One region of the Pseudarthrobacter cremeus genome, then DNA from elsewhere that is predicted to be linked to it. Evidence: riboswitches for the same ligand, from Rfam matches in the RefSeq annotation. Region 1 holds a riboswitch; each other region holds the start of a gene.
What was found. A riboswitch is a leader RNA that binds a small molecule or an ion and turns the genes downstream of it on or off. The one in region 1 is predicted to bind S-adenosylmethionine.
Positions count from the first base shown of each region.

Region 1 (9,437 bases):
CAGGATTTCGCTGAGCTCGGCTTCGGTCAGGCGTTTGGGGATGCCATGGCGCTGCGCCATTTCCATCGGTACATCTAGGGCAATTGCCGCGTCGCGTCTGCTAATCATCACAGTCAACGATACGGGACTGCGCCAAACCGGCTGTGCGGCCAATGAATCGCTGTAAATGCATAACGACGGCGGCGCCAGGGCAGGGCGAAGCGTCTGGGCTAGGAAGCGATGGCGATGCCCAGGGCGGCAGCGGCGAAACCCGCGGCCAGGTTGGCGCCCACATTGAGTGCCGCCGCGCCGAACCGCGACTCACTCAGAAGCCGGACAGTCGCCGTCGTCCATGAGCTGAAGGTGGTCAGCCCGCCGGCGAGCCCGGTGGCGGTTGCTGCCTGCCACTCGGAACCCAGGCCGAGCCGCCCGGTGATCCCCATGGACAGCCCGATCACGAGGCATCCTGCGACATTGACCGAGAGCGTCGCCCACGGCCAGTGCCGGGGTGTGCCGAAGGCGTTGACAGCGGCGCGGCGGCCGGCCCGGTGGGCAAACCAGCTGTCGACGGCAAAACGCAACAGGGCACCTGCCATCCCGAATGCGCCGACCAGCGCAGCGGCCATCATGAGGCAACCCGCAGCCGGTCAGCCAGCAGCCGCCCCGCCCGCCAGCCGCCCGCCGCAGCGCCAAGGCCGAGCAGCAAGGACAGGGCTAAATAGGCAATCCACACAGGATGCTCTTCGGCCCTGGCAAGCCTGTCAACGGAGAAAACCACCGCGGAGAAGGTGGTGAAGGAACCCAGCACGCCCGGTCCCAGGCCCGCGCGGAGCCAGAAGGCGGTGGCAGGCCGGGCGATCCACATGGTGGTGAGGGCGGCCAGTACAAAACTTCCAGCCACGTTGATGCACAGGGTGGTCCAGGGGACGGCGCCGGCTGGGTCCGGGAAGACGAGCCCCAGCCCGTAGCGGAGTTCTGTCCCTGCCAGGCCGCCTGCGGCCACCGCCAGCCAGGCGCGCCAGTCAGGCATTCCGGCGTTCTTCATTCAGCGGCTACCAAGGACGCAGCCCAGGTGGGGGTGGCCGCTGTGGACCCAAAGCGCTGCGGTAACTTCATCCGCAAGATCGTAGTCGCGGGTCCTGCCGGAGCTGGTGATCCGCACCATCAGGGCACCACCAAACGGCCTGCGGCCCAGGACCTCCACCTCAGCGTCGAGGTCGATCTTTTCCGCAGCGAGGTACCGCAGAAGATCCGGATTCTCGTCACTGATGCGGGTGATGCGGCCTGTGTGCCCTGGATCAAGCTCGCCCATCAGGCGGGCATCGGGCATCAGGACAGTGCCGTCGGCAGTGGGGATGGGATCGCCGTGGGGGTCACGCTGCGGGTTCCCCAGCTTGATTGCCATCCGCTCAATGAACGTGTCCGACACCGCATGTTCGAGCAGTTCGGCTTCGTCGTGGACTTCGTCCCAGCTGTAACCGAGCTCCTGAACAAGGTAGGTCTCGATCAGGCGGTGGCGGCGCACCATGGACAGGGCCAGCCGCACGCCGGCCGGGGTCAAGGTGATGGCGCTGTACGGCTTGTGGTCCACCAGCCCCTGGTCCTTCAGCTTGCGCACCATCTCCGAAACTGATGAGTTCGCGACGCCCAGGCGCTGGGCGAGCTGTGAGGAGGTGATGGGTTTGTCCTGCCACTCCGTAAAGCCGTAGACGACCTTGACGTAGTCCTCGATCGAGGAGGAGGGCGCGCTGGTCTTCACGGCACAAGCCTACCCGGTAGTGCCATCAGGCCTTGGCAGCCCGCCATGTCAGCGTCAGATACGGCAGGGTGATGTCTTCCCCGGCGGCGTGGCCCAGATGCTCGTGAAGGTACCAGTCGAGGTTCGCCAGGACTTTGGCCCGGATGGCTTCCCCGGCGCGCAGGTAGTAGCTGCGGGATTTCGTCAGCTCCATGATGTCCGCCGTGCTCAAGCTGTCCTCCCAGCGGGTGAGGTGACTCTCCAGGCCTTCAAACCCGGGCCCCACCACTGGGCGGAACCCGGGCTTGTAGACATCGCCCGCGTGCATGATGCGGGACAGCCGGTGGACCCACGGGATGGACGTGTCCAGCTGGTTCCAGATCAGGCCCAGTGTTCCGCCGGGGCGGAGGATCCGCGCCAGCTCCGCGCTGGCCAGCAGCGGATCACACCAGTGCCAGGCCTGGGCAACGCTGGCGACGTCGAACGAAGAGTCTGGGAGTCCGGTCGCCTCTGCTGTCCCCTGGGTTGCGGACACCTCAGGGTAATGGGCGCGCAGCTGTTCGAGCATGTCGGTGGAGGGGTCCACCGCTGAGACTGCGAGGCCGCGTTCCAGCAGGAGGGCGGTGAACTTGCCCGTGCCGGCGCCCACGTCCACGGCGGACCTGGCCCCGGCAGGGATCAGCCAGTCAGCTGATTCACCGGGGTAGCCGGGGCGGACCCGCTGGTAGTGTTCGCCGCCGTCCTGGAAGCTCTGGCCGAGCTCCCGGCGACGGCCGTGGTCAAGCCTGGGGCCACCCCGTGCCACTCGCGGCCTCCTTCAACTGATCCCTGGGTATCCTTCGAATTTACCGCATGGGAGGGCCGCCAGGTTCGGGACCCCGCAGCCGCCTGATCGCGGCCTGCTGCTTCAGGAAAAGTCAGTCATCAATGCAGGGGGCCGCCCCGGCGGTGCCAGGCGTGTTCGGCGCCCAGTGCGGGTATGTGCGGGTGTCGTTGGCAGGAACCCAGCGCCCCGAATCCACCACGTAATCCCAGCCCAGGCCCGTGCTCCGTAGCTGTTCGATGCCGGCAAGGAGCCGCTGGGCGTCCTCGAGCCGTGAACCCACGCCGAAGCTGGCACGGAGCGAACCCGAGGGCAGGCCGAGGCGCTTGAGCAGCGGGTGCGCGCAGAAGCGGCCGTCCCGCAGGCCGACGCCGTGTTCTGCGGACAGGTAGGCAGCCACCAGTCCGGCGTCGTAGCCCGCTACCGAGAAATTCACGACGCCGATGGTGCCGGTCTCAGCATCCGTGTCCGAGAAGATCTGGTGGACGGTGACGCCGTCGATCTTCTGCAGCCCTGCCACCAGGAAGGACCTGATGGCGGCCTCGTGGGCGTGCCACCGTTCCTGGTCCAGTGACGCAAGGACCTGGGTGGCGCGGGCCAGGGTGGCCGCGCCCAGGACATTGGGGGAGCCGCCCTCGTGCCGGGCCGGGCCGGTGGCCCAGCTGACGCCGTCGAGCCGTGCCTCGCGGACGGCGCCGCCGCCGGCAAGGTGCGGTGTGCCTGCGTCGAGCCAGTCGGTGCGCCCCACCAGGACACCCGCCCCGAAGGGCGCGTAGAGCTTGTGCCCGGAGAAGGCGATGTAGTCGACGTCGTCCGCGCCGATGTTGATCCGGCGGTGCGGAGCGAGCTGCGCCGCATCCACCACAATCCGTGCCCCGAACTCGTGGGCCAGGGCAGCAAGGGCGCGGATGGGGAGGATTTCGCCGGTGACATTGGAGGCACCCGTGACCGCGAGCAGGCTGACGCTTCCCTGCTCGAGTTCAGCGCGGAGAACCTCGATGGTCCCCGCGATCGTGTCGGCAGCCACCACGCTGCGGTGCGGCACGCCCTGCCACGGAAGGAGGTTGGCGTGGTGCTCGATGTCCAGGTACAGGACATCGCCGTTTGGCCGCCCGTCCGTCAGCGGAAGGCAGCCGGCGAGCAGGTTCAGCGAGTCGGTGGTGTTCCGGGTGAAGATCACGGAGTCGTCCGGGCGGCCGCCCACGAAGTTGCGCACGATGTTCCGGGCGTTCTCGTAGACGGAGGTGCTGATCTGCGATGCATAGCCGGCCCCGCGGTGGACACTGGCGTAGAACGGCAGGATCTCGTTCAGGTAGGCGGACACCACGGAGAGCGCCGGCGCGGAAGCGCCGTAATCCAGGTTGGCGTAGCGGATGTGGCCGCCCTGGATCAGCGGGGCCTGGATTTCTGCGCCGGTAACGGCGGACAGGGGGCGTCCGGCGAGGGCGGGCACATCGGTGTTAGCGGCGTGGACTGTGGAGACGGAGTCGGGGGAGACAGTGGCAGTTGTCACGGAGACCTCACTTTGAAAGGACACCCGTTACCCGGGAATCCGCGCTTGCCGGGTCCGTTCCGGACCGGCCTGGTCGTCACCCGGGGCACCCCACCGCGAATGGAGGGTTGCCGGCCAGCAAACCGGGGTTTAGCGCTGGCACTCGTGACCTGTTAAGAGCGTAGGACATCGCCGCCGGGGGAAAGAAGCCCGGCCGAATGTTAAGGACTTTATTACGCGCAATTTGGGCGGGGTCCCATTCTTCGAACAAACGACGGCGGGCGCCCCCCGGAGGAGGCGCCCGCCGCAGATAATTCGGTATGGGGTTCTAGGGAGCGGTCTGGAGAAGATCGTCCAGGCCCGGATTCAGCCGTTTGAGGACCTCGGAGTGCAGGATGGAATTCGTGGCCAGGGCGTTGCCGCCGAACGGCCCGTCCACTCCTTCCAAGGAAGTGAAACGGCCGCCGGCTTCCACCACAATGGGGACCAGCGCAGCCATGTCGTACAGGTTCAGCTCCGGTTCACAGGCGATGTCCACCGAACCTTCGGCCACCATGCAGTAAGACCAGAAGTCGCCGAACGCGCGGGTGCGCCAGACGTCCTCGGTCAGGCCCAGGAAATCGTCCAGGTTGCCGCGCTCCTTCCAGCCACCCAGGCTTGAATAGGAGAGGGAGGCATCGGACAGCCTGGACACGTCCGAAACCCGAAGGCGGGTTGCAGCGGCGAGGGACCTGCCCATGTACGCCCCGGCCCCTTTGGCGGCCCACCAGCGCTTCCCCAGGGCGGGTGCGCTGACCACACCCACCACGGGTTCGCCCTCGTCAACGAGCGCGATCAGGGTGGCCCAGACCGGAACGCCCCGGACAAAGTTCTTCGTGCCGTCGATGGGATCGATGATCCAGCGGCGTGCCCCGTGGCCGGAGCTGCCGAATTCCTCCCCAAGGACGGCGTCGCGGGGACGCGAGCGGGACAGCTGGCCGCGGATGGCTTCCTCTGCGGCTTTGTCCGCATCCGTGACCGGTGTCAGGTCAGGCTTGGTCTCGATGTGCAGGTCCAGTGCCTTGAAGCGGCTCATGGTCTGGTCATCCACGGAATCGGCCAGCACATGTGCGAGGCGCAGGTCATCGTTGTAGCTCGAAGCGGGTTGGATCATGGTTACAAACTACCGTCTCCGGGCTGCGGAGCCGGGGAGGCGGGCGTTCAGCAGCTAGCTGATGCTGCCCAGTTCCTTGGTTTCCTGGCCTTCCAGCCGCGGATCTGCACCCAGCAGCCGTCGCAGCGACGCGAGCCGGGCCGGGCCGGTGGGGCCGGCTTTGCCGGCGGCAACCCACGCATCGACGCCACAGTTTACGGCGGCTGCGTTGTGCTTGCAGCCGCGTTCGCAGGCGTCGGTTCCCGGCTCAAGGTCGGGGAACGAGCGCATGATCCGGTCCGGGTCCACATGGGCGAGGCCAAACGAGCGGATGCCCGGGGTGTCGATGATCCAGCTGCCCGCCGGGGCGTCGGTCAGTTTCAAAGCCAGGGCCGACGACGACGTGTGGCGGCCGCGGCCGGTCACCGCATTCACGCCGCCGGTGGCCCGTTCGGCTCCGGTGAGCGCGTTGACCATGGTGGACTTGCCGACGCCGGAGTGGCCCAGCATTACCGTCACTTTGCCGTCCAGGTGGGCCCGCAGCTGCTCCACGGCGTCGCTGTCCAGCCGCGCAGAGAGGCCGTCGTCCGAGCGGGCGTCGATGCCAGAGGCGGCTGAGTCTGCCGTCCGGCTGATGATGACCGGAAAGTCCAGGTGCTCGTAGTTGGACAACAGTTCAGCGGGGTCCTTGACGTCGGCCTTGGTGACGAGCAGCAACGGCTCAATGCCGGCATCGTACGCTGCCACGAGGGCGCGGTCGATAAAGCCGGTGCGCGGTTCCGGGTTGGCTGCGGCCACCACCACCACCAACTGATCAGCATTGGCCACCACCGCGCGCTCGATCGGATCGGTGTCGTCCGCGCTGCGGCGCAGCAGGGTCCGGCGGTCCTGGATCCGGACCAGGCGGGCCAGGGTGTCGGGTTCGCCGGAGACATCCCCGACAAGGGAGACGAAGTCGCCGGCCACCACGGGGGAACGCCGCAGTTCGCGGGCGCGCGCGGCAATGATGACGCGTTCGTCGCCGGAGCCCTCGCCCACGATGGCGGTGTACCTGCCGCGGTCAACGGTGATGATGCGGCCGGTGACGGCGTCGTCGTGGCTGGGCCGGTCCTTGGTGCGCGGCCGGGAGCCTTTCTTGCTGGGCCGGATCCGGACATCGGACTCGTCCCAGGAATCAGTGCTGCGCGCCACTGCTGGGACCTTCCGCGCCGTCAACCGTGGATCCGCCCTGGGCGAGCATGTCCGCCCACATGTGGGGGAACTCCGGCATGGTCTTGGCTGTGGTGCCGATGTCCTGGACCTCCATGCCAGGCACAGCCAGTCCCAGGATGGCGCCGGCGGTGGCCATCCGGTGGTCCGCATAGGTGTGGACGACGCCGGCGCGCAGCTTTGCCGGCCGGATCACCAGGCCGTCGCTGGTCTCCTCGGCATCCCCGCCGAGCCGGTTGATTTCGGTCACCAGTGCTGCAAGCCGGTCCGTCTCGTGGCCGCGGAGGTGGGCGATGCCGGTCAGCCGTGAAGGCCCGGTGGCGAGGGCACAGAGCGCCGCGACGGTGGGGGCGAGCTCGCTCGTCTCCGCAAAGTTGCCGCCCTTGATCTCACGTCCGCCGGTAACTGTCAGGACACCGTCCACCAGGCTTACTTCTGCGCCCAGCTCCGTCAGGATGCTGCGCCAAAGATCTCCCACCTGGGTGGTTCCCGCAGGCCAGTCCGGGATCCGCACCGTTCCGCCCGTAGCCAGGGCCGCGGCCAGGAAGGGGCCGGCGTTGGAGAGGTCCTGTTCAATGCGCTGGTCGAACGCGCGGACGGGTCCGGGGGCCACCTCCCAGTGGTTGGGCACGGAATCATCCACCGAGACCCCCACGCTGCGGAGCACGGCCACCGTCATGTTGATGTGGTCCAGGCTTGGTACGGTGTCCCCGACGTGCTCGAGGTGGAGCCCTTCGGTGAACCTCGCACCCACCAGCAGGAGGGCCGACACAAACTGTGAGGACGCGCTGGCGTCAATCACGAGGTGGCCGCCCCGGACAGTCCCGGTGCCCGCAACGCTGAAGGGCAGCGAAACGGGTGCGCCGCCGTCGTCGTCCGCTGTCACGGCCACGCCGAGGCCCTTCAGGGCATCGATGATGGTGCCCATGGGACGTTTCCTGGCATGGGGATCGCCGTCGAAGTCGCTCACGCCGTTCCGCAGTGCGGCCAGCGGCGGAACGAAACGCATCACCGTTCCCGCCAGCCCGCAGTCGATGTGCGCCCGTGACGACGGCGCCTCCTGGCTCAGCGGAATGACCTCGAGGTCCGGCCCGAAGGCGCCGTCGCCGGGCACCTCGGTGATGGTGGCACCCAACTGCCGGAGCGCATCGATCATCAGGGCGGAGTCACGGGAGTGCAGGGGAGCCCTGAGCCGTGACGGACCGTCAGCCAGTGCGGCAAGCACCAGGAATCTGTTGGTCAGGGACTTTGAACCCGGCACCGTGACAGTGGCATTGATCGGCCGGCTGGCGAAGGGGGCCGGCCAGTGCGGAACGGTTTCAGGGGAAGCGGCGGAAGCTGTAGGGGTGGAACCGGTCATCCGTCCTTACGCCCCCGTTGCCTGCTCCACTGCACGCCGCACAGCCTTGTCCGCTTTGTGCAGCTGCTTGCCGGTGGTTTTCCTGGCATCCGCAGCGAGGTGCTCGGCACGCCAGGCGAGGCCCGGCTTACCGGCGGTGTCCACCGACGCGAGCAGGGCACCACCGCTGAGCGACACGTTCTTGAGCAGCTGGTTCCGGCGGGCCTCGCGGCCGGCTTTGGTGCTGATGTCTGCGCTGCGCCACTCCACGAACGTGTTCAGCAGCGAAATGACGGTGAGCAGTGTTGCCGAGAGGCGGCTGAACTTGCCCAGTCCAAACAGCACCCCGGCACCAACCTGCGTTCCGCCGATTACCCGTGCCAGCGTCCGCTCGTCGGTCCTGAAGGGCAACGACGCCGCTGCTTTCTTCAGGAGCGGTGAAAGCTGCTGGGCGGTGTCGTCGGCGTTCCTGAGCTTGTCCAGCCCGGCGGCGACGAAACTTGAGGCAAGCATGGGGCGGGCGAGATTACGGACAAAGGACATGGGTTTCCTCCTGGCTGGACGAACCGCGTCGAATGCGGCGAAGTCGGTTCTAGTCTTGCACTTTTGGGGAATATTTGCCTGCCACGTGGGGTTATGGATTGCGGGTCCACCGAACGCGGGCGGCCCGAAGAATTGACTGGCAACGAATTGCCGCCAGAGATACGTGCCTCTTCATCAGTGGCCAGTGCTTGGAACTGGCCTTACGCGGAGTGGCCTGACACAGAGTGGAGTTGCCCTTGAGGTCGCTGTTGGACGGGACAGACCCTTCGGGCCCCGTAGTACTGAACACTCTGGAATCCGATCCTCCGGAGTACGGAACTCCGCGCGCGAAAGCCGTCACAGTAGACTTGAACGCAATGAGCACCCTGGATCCGGCCGTTGAGGCCATGTATGAGGCCTCCGGACGCGAAGCCAAAGCGAGCAATAATGCCAAGCCTGTACCGGCTGGGCGTGGTGCTGCTGAGCCGGAAGCCGCTGAGCCGAAAGCTGCAGTCACGGCACCGGACGCGCCCGGTTCGGCCGAGCAGGCCGTGGATGTGGCCACTGAATCAACCGAGGAACGCCGGATCCGTTTTGAGCGCGATGCCATGCAGTACGTGGATCAGCTCTACTCGGCGGCCATGAGGATGGCCCGGAACCCCGCAGACGCGGAGGACCTGGTGCAGGAGGCCTACACCAAGGCGTTTTCGGCTTTCCACCAGTACAAGCCCGGTACCAACCTCAAGGCCTGGCTCTACCGGATCCTGACGAATACGTACATCAATCTTTACCGCAAGCGGCAGCGTGAGCCGCTGCAGTCGAACTCGGACAGCATCGAAGACTGGCAGCTTGCCCGGGCCGAGTCGCATACCTCCCGCGGACTTCGGTCCGCGGAGGCCGAAGCGCTGGACCACCTGCCTGACACCGACGTCAAGCGCGCGCTGCAGTCCATTCCGGAGGAGTTCCGGCTGGCGGTGTACTTTGCCGACGTGGAGGGCTTCGCGTACAAGGAAATCTCGGACATCATGAACACGCCCATCGGCACGGTGATGTCCAGGCTTCACCGCGGCCGGAAAATGCTGCGGGACATGCTGGCGGAATACGCCGCCGAACGAGGATTTAAGGGTGCCGTCGAAACACAGGACACGGCGGCAAATACACAACAGGAGAACCGGAAATGAGCGACTGCCAAGGATTGGGCGA
Region 1 is NZ_JBPZHC010000014.1:19,116-28,552, forward strand. Features, by position in the region: gene ACS5PJ_RS19990 (hypothetical protein) at 1-108, opposite strand, end outside; gene ACS5PJ_RS19995 (fluoride efflux transporter FluC) at 210-608, opposite strand; gene ACS5PJ_RS20000 (fluoride efflux transporter FluC) at 605-1,009, opposite strand; gene ACS5PJ_RS20005 (metal-dependent transcriptional regulator) at 1,025-1,738, opposite strand; gene ACS5PJ_RS20010 (class I SAM-dependent methyltransferase) at 1,764-2,522, opposite strand; gene ACS5PJ_RS20015 (aminotransferase class V-fold PLP-dependent enzyme) at 2,635-4,053, opposite strand; SAM riboswitch class IV at 4,090-4,203, opposite strand; gene hisN (histidinol-phosphatase) at 4,361-5,185, opposite strand; gene rsgA (ribosome small subunit-dependent GTPase A) at 5,240-6,355, opposite strand; gene aroA (3-phosphoshikimate 1-carboxyvinyltransferase) at 6,339-7,733, opposite strand; gene ACS5PJ_RS20035 (DoxX family protein) at 7,740-8,255, opposite strand; gene ACS5PJ_RS20040 (sigma-70 family RNA polymerase sigma factor) at 8,612-9,415, shown strand; gene rsrA (mycothiol system anti-sigma-R factor) at 9,412-9,437, shown strand, end outside.

Region 2 (9,437 bases), on a different contig from region 1:
GCCGCTTTTGTTGCGGCAATCCTCGCCAGAACCTAGGTCGCCGTGACAGAGGTCAACCTGATGCCGACCGGGCTTACGGTGCCCGTGGTCCCAGGGGTCTCGATCAGGCTGCTCCGCCGTACCGACGCCGCCGGCATGAGCCTGGCATACAGCCGGAACCGCGATCACCTTGCCCCGTGGGAGCCCTCGCGGGATGCGGCCTTCTTTTCTCCCGGCCATCAGCTGAACATCATTCAGGCCAAGCTGGCCCAGCTTTCGGTGGGCCAGGAAATTCCGTGGGTGCTGGTGGACGACGGCGAGCCCGCACAAATCGTTGGCGCCGTTACCCTGACCGGCATTGTCCGCGGGCCGTTCCTCAGTGCCAACCTCGGGTATTGGGTTGATGGCGGCCTGGCACGGCGGGGAATCGGTTCGGCAGCGGTCAGGTTTGCCGCTGACCAGGCCCGCGAAAGCCTGGGGCTGCACCGGATCCAGGCGGCCACGCTGCTCCACAACGGGCCCTCCCGCAGGATCCTCCGCCGCACGGGATTCCAGGAAATCGGGGTAGCCCCGGCGTACCTGAAAATCGCCGGCACCTGGCAGGACCACCTGTTGCACCAGCTGATCCTCCACGCCTGAAGCCACACACATTCAGGACCCCCAAACGGTCCGCCCGATTTCGCCTAAGCTGGCCCTGAGACCTCCAGGATCCGCAGCATGGAAAGGCACACCATGAGCAACGACGCTCACATTCCCGTCATCCTCGGCGGCGCACGCACCCCGTTCGGCAGGTTCCGCGGCGGGCTCTCACCCTTCTCCTCCAGCCAGCTCGGGGCCCACGCCATCCGGAACGCGCTGGAACGCTCGGGCGTAACGCCGGAGCAGATCCAGGCCGTGATCGTGGGCCAGGTCATCCAGGCCGGTGCAGGCCAGGGGCCCGCGAGGCAGGCCAGCCTCGCCGCCGGCATCGGCTGGGACGTGCCAACCGTGACCATCAATAAGCTCTGCCTGTCCGGCCTGACAGCCGTGATCGACGCCGCCCGGATGATCCGCGCCGGCGAGGCAGATTTCATCGTCGCAGCGGGCCAGGAGTCCATGACCAACGCCCCTCACCTGTTGCCCCGGCTCCGCAGCGGCGTTGCGATCGGCGATGCCCCCTTGCTGGATTCACTGAATTTCGACGGCCTCCAGGATCCCGTTTCGGGTGAACTGATGGGTTCCGCCACCGACGCCGGCAACGCCCGCCTTGGCATCAGCCGCCAGGACCAGGACGCCGTGGCGGCGCGTTCCCACCAACGCGCCGAAGCTGCCAGGGAAGCCGGAATCCTGGCTGAGGAGATCGCACCCATGGAGGTGCCGCAACGCCGCGGCGCCGCCGTCGTCCTCGATGCCGATGAAGGCATCCGCGCCGGCACCACCGTTGAGACCCTGGCGGAGCTGAAGCCCGCATTCTCCAAGGACCCGTCAGCCACCATCACCGCCGGCTCCTCCTCCCCGCTGTCCGACGGCGCCGCCGCGGTGGTGGTTGCCAGCAAGGCAGCCGCGGAGGCGGCCGGCCTGAGCTGGATCGCCGAAATCGGCAGTCACGGACAGACCGCCGGGCCGGATGGTTCCCTGCACTCCCAGCCGTCCCGCGCCATCGAGCGGGCGCTGAAACTCGACGGTCTAAGCGTCGATGACCTGGACCTGATCGAGGTCAACGAAGCCTTCGCGTCGGTGGTGCTGCAGTCCGCCAAGGACCTGGGGATCGACGCCGCAAGGATCAACCCCGACGGCGGCGCCATCGCCTTGGGCCACCCAGTCGGCGCGTCAGGTGCCCGCCTCGTACTGCACCAGGCACTCGCGCTGAAAAGGCGCGGCGGCGGGACCGGCGTGGTGGCACTATGCGGCGGCGGTGGCCAAGGCGAAGCCCTTATTCTCAAAGCCTGATTGTTTCTCAAAGCCCCGGGCCGTTCCGCAGCCGTCAGGTCGGGATGATGCGGAACAGGAAACGCTTCCGCACCATGATCCAGAGCAGCCCCAGGATCACTGCGTAGGCGCCGGTGTTGAGGAAGACATCGCCCTGGCGCAGCACCGGGATATTGGCAATGACTGCTATGAGGACTACGTGAACGACGAACACGTAGAGGGTGGCCCGGCCCAGCGGGATGAGGAACCAGCCCAGGGCACGCTCCACCGGCTTCCAATATGCAGTGAGGAACGCGTACGAGGCGACCAACAGGACCAGGACATTGAGCAGGCGCCCTGGGGCAAGGTAGGTGCGCGCAAAGAAGGAATCGTACATGGTCCGGTAAGCGCCGTCCGGAATGACGGCCAACCGCACGTCGAAGCCGTTGGCCAGGTACGGGTTGCCCCAGGACAGGAACGCGAAAACGGCGGCGCAGACGGTACAGGCTGCCACCGCCCAGGGGTTCGCCGTCAGCCACGCCACGATTTTCCGGCGGTGGAACCCCGCAACGAGGCCGATCACAAACAGCACCTGCCAGACCAGCAGGGGGAACGAATCCTCGAACTGGGAAGGCAGCAGGCGGAAGCGCGTGATGGCGCCCAGCGCGTAGATGCCCAGGGCTGCTGCGAGCACCCACCAGGCTTTACCGCGGTTGAGGGCGGCAAGAATCAGTGGGCTGGCCAGCAGCAGGATGACGTACAGGCCCATCACGTTGAACTGCCACGGACCGAACTGCAGGAGCAGGATGGCGGGAAGAAGCTGCGGCGGCACCGGAAACTGGAAGAGCGATTCCATGCCGGCATAAAGGTCGTAGGTGCGCCCGGCGGAGTCATGCCCGGCGCCTCCCGTCCCCTGGTCGGTGTACGACGTGAGGGACGCGGTCTCGAAGACCGGCACCAGGGAAACCAGGAAAATGCCCAGCAGCACTACCAGGGCCGTGACATAGAGCTTTCCGGCCCGGCGCGCGGTCAGGTCCACCACCGTGCCGAAATCGTCCTTGACCCGCGGCCCGTAGACCATCCCCACCACCAGCCCGGAGAAGAGCACGAACAGCTCCGCGCCGGAGACAAAGCCCACCGCTTCCTGGGTCAGCAGCTGGAAGAGGGACGTCATGCCCAGGTGGTTCACCACCACAAACACGATGGCGAGGCCGCGCAGCAGGTCTACCCGGGAGTCCCGCCTGGAAGGATCGGTGTAGCCCCACTCACCCACCGCGGAGACCCTTCGCGGAAGTTGCCACAGCGCCACGAGGAGGACAAGCAGGGCCACCCCGACGCTCCAGGCGGCCGCACCGGTCAGAGTGTTGGCCGGGGTGGTTCCCTGTCCTGTTCCAGGCTCCGTAACCGGGCCGGTGACTACGCCTGAGGCCTCGAGCCGGGCACGCGCTGCCGCCGCCACCTCAGCGTTGCCGCTGATGGTCCAGTCGATGCTGGCAACACCGGTGTCCCGGGTACTGACACGCTCGTCCCAGATCACGGCAGCTGTCCTGTTGAAACGCGCGGACGTGGCGGCTTCCAGCGTCTGCTCCCACCAGGCCCCCTTGATCTCAGCCTCCCCGGCCCCGCCGGTGGAGGGGCTGTAGAAGGCTGCCGTCTGCAGGAGGAACGGCTTGCCGGCTTGCTCCACATAGGTGGCGTAGAAGTCCTCGTTTCCCGCTCCGGCCAGCATGCCGACAAGCTCGCCGGACCCGGGCACGGTGTTGACGGCGGCCTTCCCGGCAGTGTCATCGTGGTAAGCCGAAAGCCCCACCCATTCGACGGCGTCGTCCCCGGGATAGTACGGGGCGTAGGCGCGGTCGGCACCGTCCCAGGCGCCGTCGCCGTTGGTGTCCAGCAGGGCGAATCCCTCGCTGCCGGCGGGAGGGGCGTTGCGGTTCCGTCCGAAGGGGTAGTCCCGGCCAACGTACGGCTCCCAGACCATGAGCGTGCCGGCGTCGTCCGTTTCCTTGAACTCCGCAGCGACGGCCCGGAAGGCAGCACGATACGCTCCGGGCTGCTGGCCCCACCCAACCCAGCTGCCGTTCATGTCCGGGGCAAAGCGCACCAGCACCTTGCCCTGGAAGCCGGCCGAAATGCGGGCCACCTCGGCCACGAACGCCCGGGCCGCCGCCGCATCGATCTGTTCGAGCGGAACGGTGGGCTTGACGGTGAATATTGCGTGGGAGCCAACGGCTGAAGCCTGGTCCAGAAACTGCCGGAGGTTGGCGGCCTCGGCGGTCCGGAAAGGGATGGAGATGTCATGGCCTAAGACCGCGGGGGTGGCCCCCAGCCGTTCGGCAAAGGACCCGGCGGAGTCCTGACCCCACTCGAGGACAGCTCCCAGCAGGGGCTTGCCCGGCTCCGGGGCCGGCTCTGGTTCGGCGGCCGCGGCAGCACCGGCCGGCAGGAGGCTGGACAGGAGGCTGAACAGGAGGAGGAGGGCGGCAAGGAGCGCTGCGGGCAGCGGGCTGCGGAGTCCGGAGGCGGCCGGCGCCGGCACACGCCTGGGTACGGTGGCTGTTGGCATGCGGGTGTGGACCCTCCCCCAGGACGGCTTTTCAGTGATGGCGGCCGGTGCCACCTGCGCAAACTCTATCGGTCCCCGGCAGATGCGGACTGCCGTGCGGGCTCCGGCTTGGCCGGCCACACCGATCAGCCTTAGCCGGCCAGGACCTTAGCCGGCCAGGATAACCAGCGGGACCAGTCGCTCCGCACACGAGACCCGGATTAGGGTCTCCGGTCCGGACGCCGCCCTGTTGTTGACCCCTGTGTCGTCGCACCAGTCCAAGGCGTACGGGTAGGCGGTGACCCCGGCCTCCCCCGCGGCCATTCCCGCGGGGACAGTGAACACGAAAGTGAAACCGCCGTCGTCGGTCATGGGGGCAAGTTCCTCCAGGATGTTGATTCCGGCAGCGTCCCGGACCGTTACCTGGACTTTGGCGTCCGCACCGTAGCGCGCATCGCACGTTGCGTCCTGCGCGCTGACCGTGACCCGGTCTCCGGGGCGGGCTTCGGCAGGCGTGACGCTGTACGCCGGCGGCATGCAAGGCGGCGGACCCGCTGCGTCCCGGCAGCCGGCCAGGCCCGCCAGGGCCGCCAGGATCGAAGCGCCGCACAGTGCCGTGGCGACCAACCGGGCCCCGGCACCTTTCGCCCCTTGCTTGCTGCCGCTTTTCCCGCCGCTGTCCCCCATGACCTGATTGTCCCGCCCGGCTGGCCAGGGGAGAAGCACGCGCCGGTTACGAAAGTCCGGTCCTGGTGACGAAACCTCCGTGTTGGTTACGGAACATGACGACCGCGGCGGTGCGGCCGGGCGGGCCGGATGTTACGTTTTTGGGGAGTAATGAGAACCGGCGCCAAGCCCTGACTGGCCGGTCGGCAACCCTCCCTTTCGCGGCGGGGTGCCTCAGGTGAATACTCGGCATATCGACCCATTCGAGCTGCAAGCGTGAAAGAAGGAGTTCTGTCGTGTCTGACGCCCCTGCCCCTGAAGAAAAACTGTCGTACCGGCTCATCACGGGGCCGGATGACAAGGCCTTCTGTGAACGGATTTCCACCGCCCTGGCCGAAGGGTATGTCCTGCACGGCAGCCCGGCCGCGACCTTCAACGGCAGCAGCGTGATCGTTGCCCAGGCACTCATCCTCCCGGCAGCCATCGCCAGCGCGGATGCCGCCGTCGCCACCGCTGTGGAAGACCTCGATTTCGACGGCGAGGGCCACGCATGAGCTACGCCGGAGACCTCACCCCGGAGGAAGCGTGGGCCAAGCTGGAGCAGGGCGCCATCCTGGTGGACGTCCGCACCGAGGGCGAGTGGGCGCACATCGGCATCCCGGACACCAAAGCCACTGACAACGACCCCCTGTTCATCCAGTGGACGTTCCCGGGCGGGATCCCCAACCCGGATTTCCTCACCGACCTGACCCAACAGGCCCCCGAGGACTCAACCACCGAACTCGTTTTCCTCTGCCGCTCCGGCCAGCGGTCCATCGCTGCCGCCATCGCCGCCACGCAGGCCGGCTTCACCTCCTTCAACATCCTGGAGGGTTTCGAAGGCGAGCCTGACCGCTACGGCGAGCGCACAGTCAACGGCTGGAAGAACCGCGGCCTGCCCACCAACCTCGGAAGCAACTAAGTGACCTTCAACAAAGATGCCGCCGGCTGGAGCCCTGACACCCAGGCGGTCCGCGGCGGCCTGGACCGTACCAACTTCCAGGAGACCACCGAGCCGGTGTTCCTGAACTCGGGCTTCGTTTACGAGTCCGCCGCCGCAGCCGAGCGCGCCTTCACGGGTGAGGACGAACGCTTCGTCTACTCCCGCTACGGCAACCCATCCGTTGCCACGTTCCAGGAACGCCTCCGCCTGCTGGAGGGTACGGAGGCGTGCTTTGCGACGGCGTCAGGCATGTCAGCTGTCTTCACCGCCCTGGGTGCGTTGCTGGCAGCCGGGGACCGCGTGGTGGCCGCCCGGTCACTGTTCGGCTCCTGCTTTGTGATCCTCAACGAAATCCTGCCGCGCTGGGGCGTGGAGACGGTCTTTGTGGACGGACCGGACCTCGATCAGTGGCGCGACGCGCTGTCCGGGCCCACCACGGCGGTCTTCTTTGAATCGCCGTCCAATCCGATGCAGGAAATCGTGGACATCGCCGCGGTCAGCGAACTGGCGCACGCCGCCGGGGCCACCGTCGTCGTGGACAACGTCTTTGCCACTCCCCTGCTGCAGCGCTGCGGCCAGTTCGGCGCGGACGTGATTGTCTACTCCGGTACCAAGCACATCGACGGCCAGGGCCGGGTGCTGGGCGGGGCCATCCTGGGCACCAAGGAATTCATCGACGGTCCGGTCAAGCAACTGATGCGCCACACAGGACCCGCGCTGTCCGCGTTCAACGCCTGGGTTCTCACAAAGGGCCTGGAAACCATGGCGCTGCGCGTGAACCACTCGTCCGCGTCCGCGCTGCGGCTCGCCGAATGGCTCGAACAGCAGCCCGCCGTCAGCTGGGTCAAATACCCCCTGCTGAAGTCGCACCCGCAGTACGAGCTGGCCGCCAAGCAGATGAAGGCCGGTGGCACCGTTCTCACACTGGAACTTGCGACGACGGGCGGCCGCTCGGGCAAGGACGCCGCCTTTGCGCTGCTGGACGGGCTGCGGATCATCGATATCTCCAACAACCTGGGCGATGCCAAGTCCCTGATCACCCATCCGGCCACCACCACCCACCGCGCCATGGGCCCGGAAGGCCGGGCGGCGATCGGGCTCAGCGACGGCGTGGTGCGGCTTTCGGTTGGCCTGGAGGACGTGGACGACCTCATCGGCGACCTGGAGCAGGCGCTCAAGCAGATCTGATAGGCCGACTTAGCGGCGGGCGGCCAGAGCTGAGGAGAGGGCAGACGCTGAGGCGGCGCTGCTGTTGATCCGCCAGTCGGTCTCCTTGTTCAGGTTGAACCAGACGAAACCGGAGACGTCCGGCTGGGTCCCCAGATAGGAGACCAGCGCGGTGTTCCAGTCCGGCTTGCTGCCACCGGTTTCGGTGCTCGCTGTCTCGGTGATGATGATCTGCTTGCCTGGGGCGATCGTCCGGAGCTCCGCCAGGTAGGGGCCGAACACGGCGGCGGGCAGCTGCCAGGAACTCCACACCTGGGTGGTGCCCCAGTTGTAGGCGTCCAGGCCCACGGTATCCACATACGCATCTCCCGGATACAGCACGGAAGTTTCAACCGATCCGCCTCCGTTGGGCGCCCATACCCAGTTGACGTTGGTTGCACCGGCCGCGCTGAAGAGGCCGTACACGTGCCGCCATGCCTGGACGTAGTCCCCGGGACTGTTGCCGTTGACCGCTTCAGACCACGGGTACCAGTTGCCGTTCATTTCGTGGGCAAACCGGAGCATCAGCGGCTTGCCCCAGGACGCAAGCGCTGCCGCCCACTGGCTGATGTACGGGTCGAAGTCGCCCGCGGTGATGCGGGCCAGCGCGTAGGCGGGCTGGGTTACGCCGGCGCCCGCGATCCAGGGTTCCCAGGTGACCAGCGGCACCGCACCGCGCTGCACCACCGATTCCAGTTCAGAAACCGGCGGGGCCTGCCGGAAGTCCTTGTAGGACAGGACGATGCCAGGGCTTTCCCCCACCAGTCCCGCCACGGCGTCAAGCTCAGTGTCTGCCGCAGCCCCGCCGGGTGTGGCGACGCCGAAGCGAAGAAACGCTGCGCTGACAGGCGGGACCCCTGCGAGGACGGCGAACGTCGTGGTGACAGAAGTCCTGCCGGCAGCCGCCGTCAGCGCCACAGTGCCCTGAGCGGTTGCCGCTATGGTGGCCACCGCGCTGAACGTCCCGGTCTTGCTGGTCTGAAAGGCTACTGGCGCCGAGCCGCCCGTCACGGTGCCCGCGGACGAGCGGGGAAACCCGGATCCGCTGAGCGTCACACTGCTGCCGGGCGCACCGGCGGAGGGTGTGGGGGTCACGGCAGGGGCCGGGGCTGCGGCTGCCGCAGTTGCCCCCAAGCCGACGCTGACAGCGGCCAGCCCAAGTCCAAGCAGCGCGCTGCGTCGCGTCGGGTGTTCCATGCATCGTCCCCCTCGTAGTCGATGCGTACCTCGACGCGCCGTTTGCCAATCCTATTCAGCGGCCGGGCCAAATGAAATGGTTCACGCCCGGAGAAATGGCCCGGCGCGGGAGAACCGTCCTACCCGTCGCCAAGGACGGTGAGCCGGACGTCCACTTCGTCCCCGGCGCTGACGTGGGCGGCTGCTCTGACGTCCTTCTTGACCGGGAGCAGGAAGGAGCCGCTTTTACTGTCGGGGAAGACCGAGGTCTGCCAGGTGTGCCCGGAGATTTCCGCCGTGACCTTGACCGATCCGAAGGCCTTCCGGAAAGCAGTACCCTGTTCCCGGATGTCCTCCGCCACATCCGGGGGAACGGTCACAAAATGCCACCCGGCCTCGCCGGGATAGAGCCACAATCCGGCCCGGAACGAATACGACGACGTCACGGCCGCCAGTATGGCACGGGCATCTGGCCGGACGCATCCTTCGTTTTGGGCAGCGGTCACGATCAAGGCTGGCGCAGCTGCCCGGACGCCGTTTTCCGGACTGCCGCGGTCAGCTCGTTCAGTACGGGTGAATCGATCTTCCACCGCTGCCAGTACAGGGACACGTCAACGGGCTGTTCCGGCGCCAGCTCCACGAGGTCCCCGCGCCGAACGTCGGCCAGGCACTGCTGCTCCGGCAGCAGCCCCCATCCCAGTCCCAGCCGGATGGCCTGCGCGAACTCGGCCGAGGACGGAACGTAGTGCCGGGGCGCGGCGAGGCCTGCACCGGTCACCGTCCTGAAGAACCGGTCCTGCAGGTTGTCCTTGCGGTCAAAGTCCACCACCGGCACCCGGCTGCCCGCTACGAGTTCCGGCCCATCGGGCCACCAGCGGCCGATGTACCCGGGGCTTGCCACTGCCCGGTATCTCAGGGCACCCAGAGGTTCCACCCTGCAGCCCTGAACCGCTTCCGGGGTGGCGGTCACCGCGGCCATCACCAAGCCGGTCCGGA
Region 2 is NZ_JBPZHC010000002.1:79,623-89,059, reverse strand. Features, by position in the region: gene ACS5PJ_RS04110 (hypothetical protein) at 1-36, shown strand, start outside; gene ACS5PJ_RS04105 (GNAT family N-acetyltransferase) at 43-618, shown strand; gene ACS5PJ_RS04100 (acetyl-CoA C-acetyltransferase) at 712-1,908, shown strand; gene opgC (OpgC domain-containing protein) at 1,943-4,432, opposite strand; gene ACS5PJ_RS04090 (hypothetical protein) at 4,580-5,098, opposite strand; SAM riboswitch class IV at 5,245-5,360, shown strand; gene ACS5PJ_RS04085 (DUF1737 domain-containing protein) at 5,374-5,631, shown strand; gene ACS5PJ_RS04080 (rhodanese-like domain-containing protein) at 5,628-6,038, shown strand; gene ACS5PJ_RS04075 (O-succinylhomoserine sulfhydrylase) at 6,039-7,247, shown strand; gene ACS5PJ_RS04070 (glycoside hydrolase family 26 protein) at 7,257-8,462, opposite strand; gene ACS5PJ_RS04065 (DUF1905 domain-containing protein) at 8,582-8,887, opposite strand; gene ACS5PJ_RS04060 (LysR family transcriptional regulator ArgP) at 8,950-9,437, opposite strand, start outside.
Region 2: it holds a riboswitch for S-adenosylmethionine, as region 1 does, so the genes downstream of both, ACS5PJ_RS04085 (DUF1737 domain-containing protein) here and ACS5PJ_RS20015 (aminotransferase class V-fold PLP-dependent enzyme) in region 1, are expected to answer to the same signal.

Region 3 (9,437 bases), on a different contig from region 1:
CAGTACGCCTACACGCGTCCCGTGGTGGACCACATGTTCAAGAACTACGACGGCGTGCTCAAGGTGGACGGCGAAGTGGGCAACAAGAAGCTCTACGACCCGCGCGTCTGGGGCGCCTCCGCCGAAGCAGGCCTGGCCGCCCGCGTCGTGGAAGCGACCAAGCAGCTCGGTTCGGCCGGAAAGACGTTCTAGGAATGTCCGACGAGTTCCGCAGAAACCTGATGGGCCCTGAGCCCACGCTCCTGCCTGCCGAGACCGAGGTCTACCAGCAGCTGGAAGCGGGCCAGGAAGCCCTGGATCTCGTGGCCAAAAACCCGACGTCCTCCCTCCTGTGGGCCGTGCTGGCGGAAGAGGCGTGGGCCGAGGGCCGCGTCATCGATTCCTACGCCTACTCCCGCGTCGGCTACCACCGTGGCCTGGACTCGCTGCGCCGCAACGGCTGGCGCGGCACCGGGCCCATCCCGTGGGAGCACGAGCCCAACCGCGGCTTCCTGCGGGCGCTGTATTCGCTGGGCCGGGCCTCTTCGGCCATCGGTGAAGCGGAAGAGCCGGAGCGGATCGAGAAGTTCCTGAACGAATCCGACCCGGCGGCGAAGGCCGCCATCGAAGCGGCAGCCTGACAAGTACCACCCAAAGCAACGCGAGGTCACTTTCCGCCCAATAAACCAACGTTTTTGGGCCGGGAGTGACCCCGCGTTGTGGTTAGTAGTACAGCGGTTGTGGTTTAAAGTACGACGGCGGCCGGTCGCCTTTTCGAAAAAGGTGACCGGCCGCCGTCGTAGGTTGCCGTGGTTACGGGCGGGGGACTAGCTGGCCTTGGTCAGTCCGGTGCGGGCCATGGCGTCGGCGTAGGCGACGCGCATTTCCTCGAGGTACTGATCCTGCCGGGCGGGGGTTCCGGCGAAGGCGCGGCCGCTGAGGCTGCGGACCTTGTACGTCTTCAGGCCCCGGCGCCAGATCATGGGCACCTCGGTCTTAAGGAGCAGGTTGGCCAGCCGGTTGGCTTCGGTGCCGTGGGCGACGATCACCGAGGCGCGGGGCACCAGGGCTAGGAACTTGAGCAGGGGCTTGAGGCCGGAGGCAATCTGGTCCGGCGTGAACTTGCCGTTGGGCTCTCCGTCGGTGTGCCACGGGTGGACGTTCCACGGCATGACACACTCGGGGCGCAGGCCCAGCTTCCACTGGATTCCCAGCATGCGGGTGGTGGCGTCGTCGTCGCCCGCGGTGATGAAGCCCGAAGGGTCCGCCTCGCCGATGTTGGAGAAAAGGCTGATGATGCGGCACTCATCGACGTCGTGCATCGGGTCGACATAGGGGACCCGGGTGTGCGGCTTGACGCTCTGCAGTGAATCGCACAGCTCGTTGACTGCGGCAACATTTGGATCGTAACGGCGGTTCAGGAGCTGTTCGCGGAATGATTCGGGTGCCAGGGCTGTCATGAAGGGCAATGTCTCCTGCGGGGATCGGTGCTGCTGCCAATCCGGAAAATGGGCGCGCGGTGGGCACGCCAAGTCCGGGATGGTTTGAAATGTGTTGTGGACCGATTCCTGGTCGGTCTCTATCAGTTTAGCAAGCCCCGCAAAATGCAGGGTCCGTCCATGGCCTTCCCGTGATGGAAGGCACAGGACGGACCCTGCAGCCGGATCGAAAAACTACCAGAGACGCTTGGTGGCGCGGCGGGCGCCCTCGCCCAAGGCCTCCAGCTTGGCCCAGGCGATTTGCGGGTGGACGCGCCCGCCCAGCCCGCAGTCGGTGGAGGCGATGACATTCTCCCGGCCCACTACCTCGGCAAAACGGACAATCCGGTCCGCGACGAGGTCCGGGTGCTCCACCACGTTGGTGGCGTGTGACACCACGCCGGGAATAATCACTTTGCCCTCGGGAAGCCTCGTGTCCTCCCAGACCCGCCATTCGTGCTCGTGGCGGACGTTGCCGGCCTCAAAGGAGTACGCTCCGGCGTTGACCTGCAGCACCGAGCCGACAATGTCCCCGAACGGAATGTCGGTGGTGTGCGGGCCGTGCCAGGATCCCCAGCAGACGTGGAGGCGGATCTGTTCCTGGGGCAGGTCACGCAGGGCCCAGTTGGTGGCCTCGACCCGGAGCTGGATGAACTTGAGGTAGTCCTCCAACGTCGGCTCGGGGTTGATCTGGTCCCAGCTTTCGGCCAGGGAAGGGTCGTCGAGCTGCACTGTCAGGCCGGCGTCGATGATGGCCTTGTATTCCTCCCGCATCACGTCGGCGCAGGCGTAGAGCAGCTCCTCGTCGGACTTGTAGTACTCGTTGGCCACGCGGGCGCATGACCCGGGGGACAGCGACGCCACAAAACCCTGGTTGAGGCCTGCGGCGGCGAGGCCCTTCTTCAGGTTGGTGACATCGGAGTTCACCAAGTCCTGTCCGGTGTAGGTCAGGGGCCCGGTGATCTTCGGCTGGGAAACGCTCTTGCGGTGCGCCAGGATCCCCGAGGACGGATCGGTGTAGGCGTCGTTGAAAGCAAGCCTGTCGCGGCGGTCCGGAAAAGAGGTCAGCACAATGTGCCCGGGAGACGAGCGGTGCACCGTGGCGTCCTTCCACCGGTCCACATCTGTCGGTTCCAGGCCGCCGAGCCTCGCGAAGGAGTAGTTCCACCAGGCTCCGTAGTCGACCGAACTGGACATGGTGTGTCCGTATTCGCCGTCGTTGGGAACGTCCACTCCCACGTCTTTCTGCCGCTTGACGACCTCCGCCACCGACGATTCGAGCAGTGCCAGGAATTCCGGGGTAATGCCTTCGGTCTCCTTCGCGGCGTTGGCAGCGATGAGCTCCGGGGTGCGGGGCAAGGAACCTGCGTGGGTGACCTGGATGTGGTCCGAGTTCTGGGACATCGGGGGATTTTCCTTTCCATCGGTCCTGGCAGTAGCACCTGCGCGGGCAGAGTTGTCCCTGCTCATGCGCGGTTGCTGCGGCGTCAACGAGCCAGGTCTCTCGGCCGCTCCGGATGGGTACTCTCACTTAAGGCCATCTGTGGGGCCCGGGCAAGTCCGGGCCCGATTGTTTCGTGTGTGAACCCTGCCAGGCCGAACGAGTGGAGAAACCCGGGCATCGGCTAAACTTGGGTGGTAAGAGCCCCGAACTCTTGCGTGGCAGGGCGTCATAAACCGTTCCCGCCAGGCTGTTGCCTTCGGGGCGTTCTCATGAACGGCGCCGGCTTTCGGTGGGCCGTCCGGTGCACCACCGGATGGAGTACCCGGAGTGCGGCCCGAACGAATGGGGGAGGATCCCATGCCAGCAATCGTGATCGTAGGAGCCCAGTGGGGCGACGAAGGAAAAGGCAAGGCCACAGACCTTTTGGGTGGCCGTGTGGACTACGTCGTTAAGCCCAATGGTGGCAATAATGCCGGACACACCGTCGTCGTAGGCGGTGAGAAGTATGAGCTCAAGCTCCTTCCGGCCGGCATTCTCAGCCCCAACGCGGTTCCCATCATCGGAAACGGCTGCGTGGTGAACCTCGAGGCGCTGTTCCAGGAAATTGATGGACTTCAGGCCCGTGGTGCGGACACGTCCAAACTGCGCGTTTCCGCCAACGCCCACCTGGTGGCGCCTTACCACCAGGTCCTGGACAAGGTCACCGAGCGATTCCTCGGCAGCCGGGCCATCGGCACCACCGGCCGCGGCATCGGCCCCGCGTACATGGACAAGGTGGCCCGCCTGGGCATCCGCGTCCAGGACGTCTTTGACGAATCCATCCTCCGCCAGAAGGTGGAAGGCTCGCTGCGCCAGAAGAACGAACTCCTGGTCAAGGTCTACAACCGCCGCGACATCGAGGTGGAGGAGATCGTCAGCTACTTCCTGTCCTTCGCCGAGCGCCTGCGCCCGCTGGTCATCGACAGCACCTTTGTCCTGAACAAGGCGCTGGACGAGGGCAAGGTGGTGCTCATGGAGGGCGGCCAGGCCACCTTCCTGGATGTGGACCACGGGACGTACCCGTTCGTCACGTCCTCCAACCCGACGGCAGGCGGTGCGTCAGTGGGTTCCGGCATCGGCCCCACCCGCATCTCCCGCTCGATCGGCATCATCAAGGCCTACACCACGCGCGTCGGCGCCGGACCGTTCCCCACGGAACTGTTCGACGAGATGGGCATGTACCTGCAGAAGACGGGCGGTGAGTTCGGCGTCAACACCGGCCGCCCGCGCCGTTGCGGCTGGTACGACGCCGTCCTGGCCCGCCACGCCTCCCGCGTCAACGGCTTCACGGACTACTTCGTCACCAAGCTGGATGTCCTGACCGGCATTGAGCAGATCCCGGTGTGCGTGGCGTACGACGTCGACGGCGTCCGGCACGACGAAATGCCCATGACGCAGACCGAATTCCACCATGCTGTCCCGATCTTCGAGTACTTCGAAGGCTGGACCGAGGACATCACCGGCGCCCGCACCCTGGAGGACCTCCCGGAGAACGCCCGGAACTATGTGCTTGCGCTGGAGAAGCTCTCCGGTACGCGGTTCTCCGCCATCGGCGTCGGCCCGGACCGCGATCAGACCATCGTGGTCAACGACCTCATCAAGGACTAAAGTCCACACACGTACGACGCCGGCGGGTCACCTGAAAGGGTAACCCCGCCGGCGTCGGTGGTTAAGGCGTGGGTTACAGGGCGGGCGTCAGCGCTGCTGGCCAGGCCTGGGCGGGCCTGAGCGGGCTCTGCGGGCGGTGGTACGCAATTTACACAGGGTTTACCGGGCCGGTCTTGTGGGGCTCCCGGAGCGGCGGCCAGACTCTTAAGCACACGCTGAACTGATCAACAGATCGTTCGACCAGACCCGCGGGACCGGACGCAGCAACGCGTCCGGGCAGGCCGGTGGCGAGGACGTCGCCGGAGCTGATCACCCGCAGACCGGAAGGATTTGCCATGGCCGGGATGTTTGAAGTTTTTGTGGACGCCGATTCGCTGTTCAGGTTCAGGCTGATGGGGCCGGACGGAACGGTGATGGCTGTGTCGGAGGCGTTCGCTGACAAGCCGGCGGTGGCAGCCGGGATCGCGGCCGTGCGGGAGTGCGCCGGGACGGGGCTGGTCACGGACCTTTCACGCGTTTCGCCGCCGGCCGCAGCAGCCCAGCCGGTGGCGGTGCCAGTAGCGGAGCCGGTTCCTGTGCCGGTTGCAGTCCAGCCGGTGTGCGACGAACAGCGGGTTCCGGTGACCAGGCTCCGAGCCTTCAACCATGCCAAGGCTCCGCGGCGGCAGGTCCCCGCACCGCGCTGGATCGGCGCAACACAGGCGCCCGCCTGAGGCTGAATTCCGGCCTCAATAAGATTTTCAAAGTTTCTTGTGACCGGGCGTAACCCTGTGGCCTGTGTCAGCGATTACCCCTATGAAGCGCCGGTCTGGAACTTGTCCCCCATCATGTTCCAGCCCGGCCTTTTTGTCCCCCAGCCGGCTCGTGGGGTTGCCGGCAGCACGGTTACCGGAGGGTAAAGTTAGCGGGGCAAGCCCCTTCCCCTTCACCGAAAGCCCTGCGTCCCGTGACCGATGCGCTGACAGACGACGTATTGCGTGCCCGCGCCCGCGATCCGGAGCTGTTCAACACCGTGTACCGAACCTATGCGGCACAGGTCCTGGGCTACCTCACAGCCCGCGGAGTAGAAGATCCGGAGGCGGTTATGCAGGAAGTCTTCCTCGCCGTCCTGCCACGGCTCCAGACAGTCACCGGCGGGGTTGCCGGGCTGCGCACGTTCGTCTTCTCCGTGGCCCACGCCCGCATGGTGGATGACCACCGGCGGCAGCAGCGCAGACCGGTCGAACTCCCGTTCGAACCGGAACTGGACCGGCGCGAGGACACGTCGGCAGAAACTGAAGTCCTCCAAAAAATCTCCCCCCAGGAAGTCCTGGACCTGCTCGGCGGTCTGCCGGATGAGCAGCGGGAAGTCTTGTCCCTTCGCCTCGTCGGCGGCCTGACCGTCGAACAGGTGGCTGACGTTATGGGGAAAACCGCCGGTTCTGTAAAGCAGCTGCAGCGCCGTGCATTGGTCAAACTCCGCGAGGAGTCCGCTGTAAAGGAATATGTGGTGCCATGAATGCTCCCTCCAGCCCGGTGATTACCCGGTCCCTTTCCCGGACCGTGGATGACATGCTGCTCGACGCCGGCGAAACCGATGCCAGGCTCCGCTCTGCCCTGCTCTCGCTGGGTTCCCTCCGTTCCCTCCCGGTCCCCGAACCCGGAGCCGAACTGGCAGCCCTGCTTCTGACAGGCCCTGCAGACCAGCTGGCCCGCCAGCGCCTGCTCCGGAGGCACCGGAACTCCGTGGTGGGACTTGCCGTGATCGCCGGGATGGGGTTGGGCGTTACCGGCGTGGCTGCCAGCGGGTCAGTTCCGGACGGATCCACCAACAGCTCCGTCCAGCAGATGCTGGCTGACTGGAGCCCTGCCTGGACCATCACAGGAACCCCGCTCGCCAGCCCGGCGGACGGCGGTCTTTCCGGGGAGATGCGGGGTCCCGGCGGCCCTGCACCAGCCGACCAGGCGGGTCGGGACGGCGCTGCGGGCCAGCCCGAAACATCGGGGCCGGGAAGCAACCAGCCCGGCAGTACCGGCCAGGGGACATCCCGTCAGGAAACCACGCACCAACAAAAGGCAACGGGTAATGGACAAGGCGATAACTCGTCGTCCAAAAACGGCGACGACGGCGCAGCCGATTTCGCGGTGAACGGCAACTCTGATGGCAGCGGCGCCGGGGACGCGGCGTCCGGGGACGGCCGGGAGGAAGCCGGCAATGCCGGTTCAGAAGAGGCCGGTTCTGAAGAGGCCGGTTCTGACGGGGCGGGCGGCCAGGGAAACCATGGGAAGCCCGCGGCCCTGACTTCCACCCTGGAGGCCGTCACTTCGCTTGCGCAGACAGGAAAGACCGTGGCCGGCAAAACCGACCCCGGCCTGATCTGGCTGAAGAAGTTCAGCCGCTGACCACCCACCCCGCGCAAAGGTGTGCAGGGTGCGTGGTGAGCGGTAGGGATTTTTTAGTCAGGAAAGCAGCTGCCGCTTCGAGGAGATCACGCCGGTATCGAAGCCGGCCAGGTGCAGGCCGCCATGGAACCGGGCGTGTTCGATCTTCACGCAACGGTCCATCACCACGTTGAGGCCTGCGGCTTCAGCGCCAGCGGCCACCTCCTCGTGCCATGATCCCAGCTGCAGCCACAGTGTTTTTGCGCCCGCCGCGATGGCCTCGGCGAGGACACCCGGAAGGTCATCGTGCTTGCGGAACACATCCACGATGTCCGGGCTCTCGGGAAGGTCCGCGAGCGTCGCATACGTGGGCTGGCCAAGGATTTCCTTCACCACCGGGTTCACGAAGTAGACCTTGTACCGGGTGGAGGACTGAAGGTACGTTGCCACGAAGTAGCTGGCCCGCGACGGTTTGTCCGAGGCTCCCACGATCGCAATCGACTTTGCCTGCCGCAGCAGGTTCAGGCGATCGGGTGCGGACGGTCCGGTCCAGGTGCGTTCGGCGGTGCTCATGCGCTGGCTCCAATCGTGCAGGAATCAGCGGGTTCGGCCTCCGAAGCCGAGGCGGCCTCCAGCGCCTGGTCAAGATCCCACAGGATGTCCTCGATGTCCTCAAGCCCCACGGAAATGCGGACCAGGTCCTCGGGTACCCCGGCGGACTCGAGCTGGGCCGGGCTCAGCTGCTGGTGCGTGGTGGAACCGGGGTGGATCACCAGGGTACGTGAATCACCCACGTTGGCAAGGTGCGAGGCGAGCTGCAGCGCTTCAATGAACTTCTGCCCGGCCGTCCGGCCGCCCTTTACGCCGAACGAGAATACAGATCCCGGGCCCTTGGGCAGGTACTTCTTCGCCCGCGCGAAATGCGGGTGCGAGGGAAGGCCGGAGAAGTTCACGTAGGCCACGCGCTCGTCCGCCTCCAGCCATTCCGCGACGGCCTGGGCGTTCTCCAGGTGCTCGTCGAGGCGCTGCGGGAGGGTCTCCACGCCCTGCAGGAGCTGGAAAGCCGACTGCGGGCTAAGGGCGGGGCCAATGTCGCGCAGCTGCTCGCAACGGAGCTTGGTGAGGAACCCGTACTCGCCGAAGTTGCCCCACCACGAGACGTTTCCGTAGGAGGCCACCGGCTCGGTCATGGTGGGGAACTTGCCGTTGCCCCAGTCGAACCGGCCGCTCTCGACGATCACGCCGCCGAGGGTGGTGCCGTGGCCGCCCAAGAACTTCGTGGCGGAGTGGATGACAATGTCGGCTCCGTGCTCGATCGGCCGCACGAGGTACGGCGTGCTTAAGGTGGCGTCCACCACGAGGGGGATGCCGGCGTCGCGCGCTACCTTCGCCAGCCCCTCCAGGTCCTGGACCTCCGAGGACGGGTTGGCTACCACCTCAACGAAGATCGCCTTGGTGTTCTCCCGGACGGCCGCGGCGTAGTCTGCGGGGTCGGTGCCGGGCACAAAGGTGGTGTCCACGCCGAAGCGGCGCAGCGTCACATCCAGCTGGGTGACCGTTCCGCCGTACAGCTGTGAAGCGGCCACAATGTGGTCGCCGGCCTGCGTCAGCGCCGCGAAGGTGATGAACTCGGCCGCCATGCCCGACGACGTTGCCACCGCACCGATCCCGCCCTCCAGGGACGCGATGCGCTCCTCGAACGCCGCAACCGTGGGGTTGCCGATCCGGGAGTAGATGTTGCCGTACTTCTGCAGTGCGAACAGGTTGGCGGCGTCCTGGGTGTCCTTGAACACGAAGGACGTGGTCTGGTAAATCGGCACGGCCCGGGCACCGTGCTCGGCGTCGGGGGTGCCGCCGGCATGCAGGGCGCGGGTGCGGAAACCAAACTTGCGGTCAGCCATTACGCAGCCACCTCCACGGAAGCAACCGGTGTCCCGGACAAGTCCAGCTCGGTGCCGTGCTTCCGGGCCAGGTCGGCCTCGAGCTCGCGGACGATCGGCAGGATGTCCGAACCGAAGGCCGCCACTTCCTCCTGGAAGTGCAGGTAGCCGGTGAGGAACAGGTTCACGCCGATCTTCTTGTACGCCACAATGCGCTCGGCGATCTGCTCCGGGGTGCCGATCAGCTGGGTCTTGAAGCCGTCGTTGTACTGGACCAGGTCCTCGAAGCTGGAATCCGCCCACATGCCCTTGCCGTCCTTGGTGGACGCGCCGGCTTCCTGGACGGCGTCGCGGAAGCCCTGGACTGCCGGCTTGTGCGCCTTCGCCACGATTTCGCGGAGCGTGTCGCGGGCTTCCTTCTCGGAATCCCGGGCGATGACGAAGCCGTTGAGCCCGAATTTGGGGGCGGACAGGGCACCGTCGGTGCCGCGCTTGGTTTCGCCGGAAGCGGCCACTACTCCGGCGATGTTCTCCTTGAACCCTTCCAGGTCCTTGCCGTTGGAGAAGTACCAGTCCGCCACGCGGCCCGCAGTGGCCTGTGCCGCCGTCGAGTTGCCGCCAAAGAAGATCTCCGGGTGCGCCCGGCCG
Region 3 is NZ_JBPZHC010000006.1:234,151-243,587, forward strand. Features, by position in the region: gene fbaA (class II fructose-bisphosphate aldolase) at 1-192, shown strand, start outside; gene ACS5PJ_RS13250 (DUF3151 domain-containing protein) at 195-620, shown strand; gene ACS5PJ_RS13255 (uracil-DNA glycosylase family protein) at 807-1,439, opposite strand; gene ACS5PJ_RS13260 (cobalamin-independent methionine synthase II family protein) at 1,653-2,861, opposite strand; SAM riboswitch class I at 2,875-2,981, opposite strand; gene ACS5PJ_RS13265 (adenylosuccinate synthase) at 3,259-4,548, shown strand; gene ACS5PJ_RS13270 (YegP family protein) at 4,884-5,261, shown strand; gene ACS5PJ_RS13275 (RNA polymerase sigma factor) at 5,495-6,046, shown strand; gene ACS5PJ_RS13280 (hypothetical protein) at 6,043-6,930, shown strand; gene ACS5PJ_RS13285 (CoA-binding protein) at 6,988-7,482, opposite strand; gene ACS5PJ_RS13290 (O-acetylhomoserine aminocarboxypropyltransferase/cysteine synthase family protein) at 7,479-8,810, opposite strand; gene sfnG (dimethylsulfone monooxygenase SfnG) at 8,810-9,437, opposite strand, start outside.
Region 3: it holds a riboswitch for S-adenosylmethionine, as region 1 does, so the genes downstream of both, ACS5PJ_RS13260 (cobalamin-independent methionine synthase II family protein) here and ACS5PJ_RS20015 (aminotransferase class V-fold PLP-dependent enzyme) in region 1, are expected to answer to the same signal.